Linked DNA regions of Formosa agariphila KMM 3901. The protein of the gene in region 1 binds, or shares a complex with, the protein of each later gene. Links are inferred from orthologs where the notes say so. Each region holds a gene or a part of one and is shown in the gene's direction. Other genes may lie near its edges.

Region 1 (5,968 bases):
TGCGGTTAATGCTGAAGGAATTTCACCGTTACTAAAATCGGCAATGTCTTCTAAAGACGATGTTGTTTTAAAGTATTTAATTGATAACGGTGCAGATAAAAGTATAAAAACCGATTTTGAAGAAACGGCTTTCGATTTAGCGAGTGAAAATGAGCTTTTAAAGGCAAACAACGTAAACATTAACTTTTTAAAATAATTACCATGTCTAAATTTTCAATACTAAAAACTATTTGTGCATTGGCATTTGTTATGTTTAGTTTTTATTCATTCAAACCAGTTGCAGCTTCAACTAAATATAAATGTATGTTGCAAATGACTAATTATACGGGAGAAGGAGCTTACGTTGCCATCTCGTTAATTGATCCTAAAGGCGAATACGAAAAAACCTTGTATATGCAAGGTGATGATGATGAGTGGTACAACGATCTAACTTCTTGGTTTGACTTCTACGGAAAAAAACGTAATAATATTGATGCCATCACAGGAGCTACTGTAGCAGGCGGACAACGTAGTATTAATGTCATTGAAATAGAAGATTCTAAAATCGATTCAGGTTATAGTATCCGTTTTGAATCTGCTGTAGAAGATCAAGAATATTACAAACAAGATGTTGAGTTTGAATTAACATCTGCAAGTGTAAAAAGTAAAGTTGAAGGCACAGGCTTTATACGTTACATACGTATGATTCCTAACTAAAAAATAATTAAAGCATGACAATTTCAATATGGAGATATAGCCACCTTGCGCTGGCTGTATCTTCGTTTGTTTTTATAATATTAGCCTCGTTAACGGGTATTATTTTAGCATTCGAACCTATTTCTAATCAGGTGCAACCTTACCGTGTCGACGATTTTAATGAAGTATCGCTTGCAGAAACGATTCAAAATTTAAAGGCAAATTATATTGAAATTTTAAACGTCGATGTCGATGCAAATGATTTTGTTTCAACATCGGTAATTACTGAAGACGGAGATGCAGAAACATTCTATATCGATCCTCGTACAGGTGAAAAAATTGGCGATATTATCGAAAAATCGCCATTATTTCAATGGACAACAAACTTTCATAGATCGTTATTCTTAAAAACTACAGGACGTATTTTTATAGGAATTACGTCGTTTTTACTTTTCTTAATCGCTGTTTCTGGAACGGTTTTAATCGTTAAAAGACAGCGCAGTTTTAAACGCTTTTTTAGCAAAATTGTAAACGAAAATTTTGCGCAATATTATCATGTTGTCTTAGGTCGTTTGTCTCTAATTCCTATTATTATACTTACGCTTACTGGTGTGTATTTGTCTTTATATCGTTTCGATTTATTGCCAAAAGAAAACCTTACGCACAACGTTAATTATGATGAAATTTCTGAAACTCCAAAACGCGCGTTAAAAGATCAATCTATTTTTAGTGACACCAAGTTATCTGAAGTCCGAAGTATAGAATTTCCGTTTTCTGAAGATGTAGAAGATTATTACACGCTTCAATTACAAAATCGAGAGGTGTTGGTCAATCAATATACTGGCGATATTCTAAGCGAATCTAAGTATCCGTTTATCGCTATTGCATCTCGATTAAGTGTCAATTTACATACAGGTCAGGGCAGTATACTTTGGGCCTTAGTTTTAGCTATTGCTTGTCTTAATATTTTGTTTTTTGTGTATTCCGGATTTGTAATGACTTTAAAACGTCGTAAGGCTAAACTCAAAAATAAATTTAAAAAAGATGCTGCGAAATTCGTCATTTTAATTGGGTCGGAAAATGGGAGCACAGTGCACTATGCGAACATGTTGCACAAGCAATTATTAAAGTTAGGCGAGTCTAGTTTTATTGCTGAATTGAATGCGTTTTCAACGTATAAATCCTGCGAACATTTAGTTGTAATTACAGCGACGTATGGACAAGGAGAAGCACCAGAAAATGCGAATAAGTTTGAAGCTAAATTTAAATCCATTCAATCGGATCATGCCTATAGTTTTTCAGTCGTTGGATTTGGCTCTTTAGCGTATCCAGACTTCTGTAAGTATGCTTTCGATGTCGATACGTTATTACAAACAGATATTAATGCGGTTCAACTTTTAAAGCCCTTCACCATTCATAATAAATCTTTCGAAGCCTACACACAATGGATTAATTTATGGTCGAAAAAAGTAGGGTTGCAGATTAAACTAGAAGGAGAAAGTTTATTAGAAAATAAAAAACGGAAACGCAGTTTTACCGTAAGTCATAAAACTATTGCAAATCAGAATCCAGACGATACTTTTACCATTGCACTAAAATCTAAACTAGGATTAACGCGATTTAAATCGGGCGATTTATTAGCCATTCAGCCAGAACCAAATAGTGTAGAACGCTTATATTCTGTCGGGAAGGTAAACGATACCGTGTTTTTAAGTGTAAAACGTCAAGAATTAGGGTTGTGTTCTAATTATTTAAATGATTTAAATACTAATGATGTTATAAAAGCACGCTTGGTAAAAAACAAAGAATTTCGCTTGTCTAAACATACAAAACATGTATTAATGATTGCTAATGGTACAGGAATAGCGCCGTTTTTAGGGATGATTAATAACAATACTTCAGGCCAAAATGTGCAATTGTATTGGGGCGGAAGACAAGAATCTTCTTTCGAAATTTATAAACCTATTATTGAGGAAGGTTTAAAGTTAAAACGACTTCAGAAACTAGAAATTGGATACTCGCAACAAGCGGGTAAGAAAGTTTATGTGCAACACCTTTTAGAACGCGATGCAGAACAAGTGGCACAAGTTTTAAAACAAAAAGGTGTAATTCTAATTTGTGGGTCTATAGCCATGCAAAAAGACGTTCTAGTTGTTTTAGAAGCCATTTGTAAACGCTATTTAGAAGAGCCGCTAAGTGTATATAAAAATAGAGGTCAGCTTAAATTAGACTGTTATTAACCTAGTTTTTTAGTAATAATATCTTTCTTTTTGGTGTCTACTTTTTCCTTAATTGCAGGATATAATTTAGTCGAAATAGCGATTACAGGTTTGTATAAAATAGATTTATCTAAATCTTTTTTATCTACAAAAGGAACCGTGTCGTTTAGTGTTACAAAAATATTTAAAGCAACACTTGCCATTAATCCTATTTTAAGCATTCCAAAAACACCGCCTAAAATTTTATTTACAATACCTAAAAAGGCAAAATCTGCAAGTTTAGTAAGTGCTTTGCCTGCTAAACCAATAGCTAAAACAATAACCACAAAAGTTACGGCAAAGGCAACAATACTAACGTAATTTTCATCCCAATCTACTTTATCTTCAAAAAGTGAAGCGGTAAAACTACTAAAGTGAATAGCGCCAAAAACTCCAATAATTAGTGCTAGAAGAGAAGCAATTTCCACAAAAAGGCCGTTCATGAATCCTCGAATTAATCCGAATAAAAGAATTACAGCGAGAATAATATCTAATAAAGTCATAATGAATAGGTTGTTTTGTCAAATATAATATTTAAAATGAATTTGTCATATTTTATAAGATGTTTACGAGAAATGAAAGGCTATTTTTTAACTTTGCAGCACGCCACTTAAGCGTAATAGAAAACTATATGTCTAGAGACGAAGAATTAAAAACACGATGGAATGATGTCGTAACTAAATTATCTAACCAATTTGCAGATGGCGATACTTTAGACCTAGATGCCATTATTTATTTAATTGGCTTACAGGAATTAGGGCAGTTTGATCGCACATTTAAAAAAGATCAGAAATTAGATTTAATGCACATTGCCATTTGTAAATTATTGGTGCCCTATGGTTACTATGAATTTGATTTTGTAGACGACGACGGTTGGCCACATTATACCATAAAAGAACAGTTGCCAACTTTAAAAGCCGGTGAACAAAGTATTTTAATGAAAGAAGCTATTGTAAACTATTTCGTTGAAACCGAATATATACAGTAAGAATTATTAAATTTGCACTCATTTTTGAAGGAATATCATGATTGATAAAATAAAAGAACTTATTGCTGAAGCAGAAGCGTTTAAAGCACAATCTAAAGAGGAAGTGGAAACATTTCGTATTAAATACTTAGGTAAAAAAGGATTGTTAAACGATTATTTTGCTGAATTTAAAAACGTAGCTAACGACCAAAAGAAAGAATTTGGTCAAGCTATTAATCAGCTTAAAAACACAGCACAAGAGCGTGTAGATGCGTTGAAAGCAGAGTTGGAAGGGGATGAGGAAGCGAAAGGAATTTACGGCGATTTGTCTCGTCCGGGAGAACCGATTTCTATTGGTGCGCGTCATCCGATTTCAATTGTAAAGAATCAAATAATTGATATTTTTTCAACCATAGGATTTAACGTTAGTGAAGGTCCAGAAATTGAAGACGATTGGCATAATTTTACGGCTTTAAACTTACCGGAATATCACCCCGCAAGAGACATGCAGGATACGTTTTTTATTCAAACTGATCCCGATGTATTATTAAGAACACATACAAGTTCTGTGCAAGTGCGTTATATGGAAAATAATGCGCCTCCAATTCGTACAATTTCTCCAGGTCGTGTGTATAGAAATGAAGCCATTTCGGCACGTTCTCACTGTTTCTTTCACCAGGTAGAAGGATTATATATAGATAAAGATGTAAGCTTCGCAGATTTAAAGCAAACGCTTCAATATTTCACAACAGAAATGTTCGGTAAATCTAAAATTCGTTTACGTCCGTCTTACTTCCCATTTACAGAACCAAGCGCAGAAATAGATGTGTATTGGGGCTTAGAAACAGAGTCTGATTACCGTATAACTAAAGGTACTGGTTGGTTAGAAATTGGTGGTTGTGGTATGGTTGATCCTAATGTTTTAGAAAACTGTAAAATAGATTCTAAAGTTTATTCTGGATTCGCTTTTGGAGTAGGAATCGATAGAATAGCGATGTTATTACACCAAATAAACGACATTCGTTTGTTAAGTGAAAATGATGTGCGTTTCTTAGAACAATTTAAGTCTACAATTTAATTGTATGAAAAAAGATATTGAAATTCCAAAGGTTGAAGGTGTTTATGTCGCTGCTGTAAAGGTGTTTAATAAAGACCTGAATGTAGACGAATGGAATGCATATATTATAAATGATAAAGACATTGATTTAGAGATGGTTTTAATCGTCTCTAAAGGTTTGTCTAAAGATAAGAAAACGGCTGTTATGCGCCATAAGTTGGAAAAGCTTCCTGCTAAAAGCTTTGCTAAAATAGAGTATCTTCAAGACGAAGTATTGGCGTTAGTCAATACGTTTGAAGTCTCTTTTTTCGAAGATAACAAAATGTTTGATAAGTCTTTCGTTTTTAAATCTAATACGATTAACGAGAAGGCTTATCAGCCTATTCCAACTATGGGCGTTCAAGGGGTTCTAGTGAAATAAAAAATACACTTATTAATCTAGTTTCTCGGTCAGTTTCTCGAAGGTCTTTTTAGGATCTTTTCCTTCGTATAAAATTTCGTAAACCGCATTAATTATAGGCAACTTTGTCTTTCTGTCGTTTTTGTCGTTAAGTAATTGTGCGCTTTTAGTGGCATAATACCCTTCGGCAACCATACTCATTTCCATTTGTGCAGATTTTACGGTATAGCCTTTTCCAATCATATTCCCGAACATTCTATTTCTAGAAAATGTAGAGTATCCTGTAACCAATAAATCGCCTAAATATGCCGAGTTATTAATGTTACGTTTCATTTTATGCATTTTCTTAATAAAGCGTTTCATTTCACGAATCGCATTACTCATAAGTACACTTTGAAAGTTGTCTCCATATCCTAATCCATGCGCAATACCAGCAGCAATGGCATAGATATTTTTTAGCATTACGGCGTATTCGGTTCCAATAACATCGTCGCTAATTTTAGTCTTTATATAATTACTAGAGAAGTTTTTAGCAATGGCTTTCGCCTTTTTAGAGTCGGCACAAGAAATGGTTAAGTACGATAAACGTTCTAAAGCAACCTCTTCGGCAT
Region 2 (4,560 bases), 2.7 Mb from region 1 along the record:
CTATCGTTTTTAAAAGAAATCTCGTCTACTTTAATTTCTTCTTCGGCATTAAACACGGTAAGCGTACTATCGTTAACCACCTCAAAATTAAAAGGTAAAACCTCAGAATCTTGAGCTTCAATTGTCGCCCTCCACATGCCTTCTTCAAGTTTTTCAGATTCAGGTTGTTTACAATTAAATAGACATATTGCAACACTTAGCAATAAAAAATAACGCATAGAATATAGTTTTAATTAGTATTCGAAGAAACATCAAATTCCTTACAATAAAAAAACATTTTACAATTTTATAGACGTTGAAGTATTACTATCTTTGCGCTTTTAAGAAAACACGCTTTACATGAAGATTTCATACAATTGGTTAAAACAATTTATTAAAACTGACTGGTCTGCAGAGCAAACCGGAGAACTTTTAACCGACCTTGGCCTAGAGGTTGAAGGCATAGACTCGTTTCAATCTGTAAAAGGAGGCCTAGAAGGCATTGTTGTAGGTGAAGTATTAACTTGCATACAGCACCCGAATGCTGATAGATTAAAAATTACAACCGTAAATATTGGCGCAGAAGCTCCTGTACAAATTGTATGTGGTGCACCAAATGTAGATGCTGGACAAAAAGTTCCTGTTGCTACTATTGGCACGACTTTATATACTGAAACCGGTGAAGCTTGGACCATTAAAAAAGGTAAAATTAGAGGCGAAGAAAGTTTTGGAATGATTTGCGCCGAAGATGAACTTGGTCTTGGGAAGTCTCATGATGGTATTATGGTTTTAGATGCCGATTTAAAAGTAGGAACAGCTGTAGCAGATATATTTGATGTTGAAAATGATTTGGTTTTCGAAATTGGATTAACACCAAACCGTGCCGATGCCATGAGTCATTATGGTACAGCACGTGATTTAAGAGCCGGTTTGTTACAAAAAGAAATTCACGCCGAGCTTATTACACCTTCTGTTAGCGCGTTTCATGTGAATAACAGAACATTTCGTGTAGATGTCGATGTACAAAATAAAGAATTAGCGCCACGTTACTGTGGCGTTAGTATTTCTGGAATTAAAGTTGAAGAATCTCCAGAATGGTTAAAAAACCGACTTAAAGCGATTGGTTTAACGCCTAAAAATAATGTTGTAGATGCTACAAACTATGTGCTTCACGATTTAGGACAACCGCTTCACGCTTTCGATTTTAATAAAATTTCTGGTCAGAAAGTGATTGTAAAAACGGTTGAAGCTGGAACGAAATTTACTACTTTAGACGGTATAGAGCGTACCCTACACGAAGATGATTTAATGATTTGTGACGCCGAAAAACCAATGTGCATTGCTGGAGTTTTTGGTGGCGAGCAATCTGGAGTTACAGAAAACACTACTAATATTTTCTTAGAAAGTGCTTACTTTAATCCGGTTAGTGTTAGAAAAACCGCTAAACGTTATGGTTTAAATACAGATGCTTCTTTTAGATTTGAGAGAGGAATAGACCCTAATTTATGCGAGTACGCTTTAAAACGTGCAGCATTACTTATAATTGAAGTTGCAGGTGGTGAAATTTCAAGTGATATTGAAGATTCATACAGCAATAAAATAGAAGATTTCCAAGTTCGTTTAAGTTTTGACAATGCAAAACGTCTTATTGGTGAAGAAATCCCTAAAGATGTTATTAAACGCATTTTAATGTCTTTAGATATCAAGATTAACAATGTTACAGAAACTGGCTTAGGACTTACTATTCCGGCTTACAGAAATGACGTACAACGTGAAGCTGATGTTATTGAAGAAATATTACGTGTTTACGGTTACAACAATGTAAAAACGACTGAAAAATTAAATGCATCTATTTCTAATTCGTCTCGTTTTGAAGATCATAAAGTTCAGAACACCATAGGAAACCAATTGGCTGCACAAGGTTTTTACGAGATCATGGCCAACTCTTTAACATCGCCAGATTATGTTAACTTGAGCGAGCAGTTAAAAGCTGAGCATAACATAAGCATGTTAAACCCTTTAAGTAACGATTTATCTGCATTAAGACAGTCGTTATTGTTTTCAGGTCTAGAAGCTGTATCTCATAACATAAACAGAAGACGTCCGAATTTAAAATTCTTTGAATTTGGAAAAACATATCACCAGTATAGCGAAAACCGTGAAGAATATAAACATTTATCATTGTTTGTAACAGGAAATAAATCTTCTGAAACCTGGAATTCAGCGCCTCAAAAAGGAGATTTCTTCTTTATGAAAGGTATCATCAACACCGTTTTAGAACGTTTAGGTTTAACCAGATATAGAACATCTCCTATTTCTAATGATATTTTTGCTGAAGGCTTACAATTAGGTCTGGGTAAAACAAAATTAGTGGAGTTTGGTTTAGTTAAATCTAGTATTTTAAAACATTTTGATATCTCTCAAGAAGTTTTATTCGCCGATTTTAATTGGGATGCTATTATTGATTTAGTAAAACACAATAAAACGAAATACTCCGAGATTGCTAAGCACCCAGAAGTACGTCGTGATTTTGCTTTACTTCTAGACGATCAAGTAACTTTTGAAGAGATTTATACGATTGCAAAACAAACGGAAAAGCAACTTTTAAAAGAGGTAAACTTGTTTGATGTATACCAAGGTAAAAACTTACCTAACGGCAAAAAGAGCTACGCAGTGAGCTTTATTTTACAAGACGAACAAAAGACTCTTACCGATAAACAAATCGATAAGATCATGTCTAAACTACAATCTAGTTTCGAAAACAAATTAGGTGCTGAGTTAAGATAAACTCTAAATATTCATAAAAAAGCCTGCAATTGCAGGCTTTTTTATGCTCTTAATTTACTTCACATAAATCACCATGAGCAAAAAAAAATCTCAGACTAAAATATAGTCTGAGATTTAAAATAGTTTTATTGTAAATAAAAGGAATCAAATCAATTTCCTTTTTAGCGACCTGAAATGAGTCTTCTATTTATTGATAATAGTTAACTCATCTACAATATGTTTTGCATTAGAGTATTTATCAATTAACCATAACACATATCTAATGTCAACATTTATGGTGCGTTGTAAATCTGAATCGAATATAACATCACCTGCCATAGCTTCAATATTTCCATCGAACGCTAAACCAATTAATTCACCATTTCCATTAACTACTGGCGAACCTGAATTTCCTCCAGTGATATCGTTATCAGTTAAAAAGTTTACAGGAAGCTGTCCGTATTCGTTAGCATAACGTCCAAAATCTTTCTTTTCGTAACTATCAAGCATACTTTGGTCTAAATCGAATTCAGGGTCGTTTGGTTTATATTTATTAATCATACCTTTAAACGTAGTATAATTATTTTCATTAGCATCGTTTCTTGGATCTGCAGGTAAAGCTCTCACCTTTACGTAAGACAAACGTAACGTAGAGTTTGCATCTGGATATTGTATTTCGCTTAAACCAGATTCACGTAAACCTTCTACTAATAATCTAAAAGATGCTTCAAAATCATTTTCTGGCTGTACTAAATTTTCTGGCTGCTCTCTGTATTTACTTAATAATTCACCAGATAAAATATAAAGTGGATCATTCTTTAACTGCGCTTCATCTGGTTGTTTTAAGAATGCTTCTACTTTTTCTTTTGAAGAAAACATACTCTCATCGAAACTAGAATTAATATAAGCTGTAAAATCATTATTAGTCTTAGCTCCTACTGCTGAAACCGTTTTAGGAAGTGGATAATTTGATTTTGTAGCATACAACCCTAATTGTTTAGCAAAGACTTCTTTTTCTAACGGCAAATAGAAATCCTTATAAGAATTATCGATTGAAGCTTGAAGTTTAGGCAATAACTCTTGACGCTTAGCTTCATTTTGAGAAGCATAATACTCTAAGTTCTTCCCTAAACTATATGGTAAAGCCGCAAATTTACTCGTACGCAGTAGCCCAACCAAATAATTTCCTTGCTTTGCTTTTTTATTTGTTAAATCGTAATACGTATTAATGTTTTCTATAACATCTCCGTACTTAGATTTATTTTTCTTCTTATTAGCCCATTTATCAAATTTCTTCTCTGTTTTACGTTTTGTTTCTACAGTTTTATGAGCCGTTAAAGCATCAATCATACCTTGACGGTTTTTCCAATAATTGGCAACACCAGCGTATTTAGAGGCATACATTAAATTTACCTCTTCACTTTGGTCCATATATTTTTTAAACACATCCATACCCAATTTAGAGCTTTCTACCCATGCAGGATATGCATACTTTACGTTTTGTTCTACACCAGATGCAGGCATCCAACGGTTTGTTCGACCTGGATAACCAAGAATCATGGCAAAGTCGTTTTCTTTAACACCGTTTATATTTACAGGTAAGTGGTATTTAGCTTTTAAAGGCACATTTGTTTTAGAATACTCTGCAGGCTCTCCATTATCGTTAGCATACACTCTAAATAATGAAAAATCACCAGTATGTCTTGGCCATTCCCAATTGTCTGTATCTCCACCAAATTTACCTACACTTTCTGGAGGTGTTCCTACAAGTCGAACATCGTTATAGTCTTCGTAAACAAAGTAATAATACTCATT

The links. Proteins that work in one complex are often made in the same cells at the same time.
Region 2: the proteins of pheS (region 1) and pheT are in contact, whole or in part, in a crystal structure (PDB 6P24), measured with the Escherichia coli proteins. The link is inferred for Formosa agariphila KMM 3901 from one-to-one orthologs.

The regions. Positions count from the first base shown.
Region 1 is NZ_HG315671.1:4,000,746-4,006,713, reverse strand. The notes cover bases 3,019-5,968. They hold pheS (phenylalanine--tRNA ligase subunit alpha), read left to right. Parts: upstream 3,019-3,958; coding sequence 3,959-4,978; downstream 4,979-5,968. Other genes in these bases: BN863_RS16855 (NAD(P)H-dependent glycerol-3-phosphate dehydrogenase), read right to left, coding at 5,391-5,968; BN863_RS16860 (hypothetical protein), read left to right, coding at 4,983-5,378; BN863_RS16870 (hypothetical protein), read left to right, coding at 3,565-3,921; BN863_RS16875 (CvpA family protein), read right to left, coding at 3,019-3,436. In the rest of the region: BN863_RS16890 (ankyrin repeat domain-containing protein), read left to right, coding at 1-196; BN863_RS16885 (DUF2271 domain-containing protein), read left to right, coding at 202-696; BN863_RS16880 (PepSY domain-containing protein), read left to right, coding at 711-2,915; more of BN863_RS16875, read right to left, coding at 2,912-3,018.
Region 2 is NZ_HG315671.1:1,338,789-1,343,348, reverse strand. Bases 1-3,052 are described here. They hold pheT (phenylalanine--tRNA ligase subunit beta), read left to right. Parts: upstream 1-339; coding sequence 340-2,766; downstream 2,767-3,052. Other genes in these bases: BN863_RS05655 (S46 family peptidase), read right to left, coding at 2,950-3,052; BN863_RS05665 (peroxiredoxin family protein), read right to left, coding at 1-218. In the rest of the region: more of BN863_RS05655, read right to left, coding at 3,053-4,560.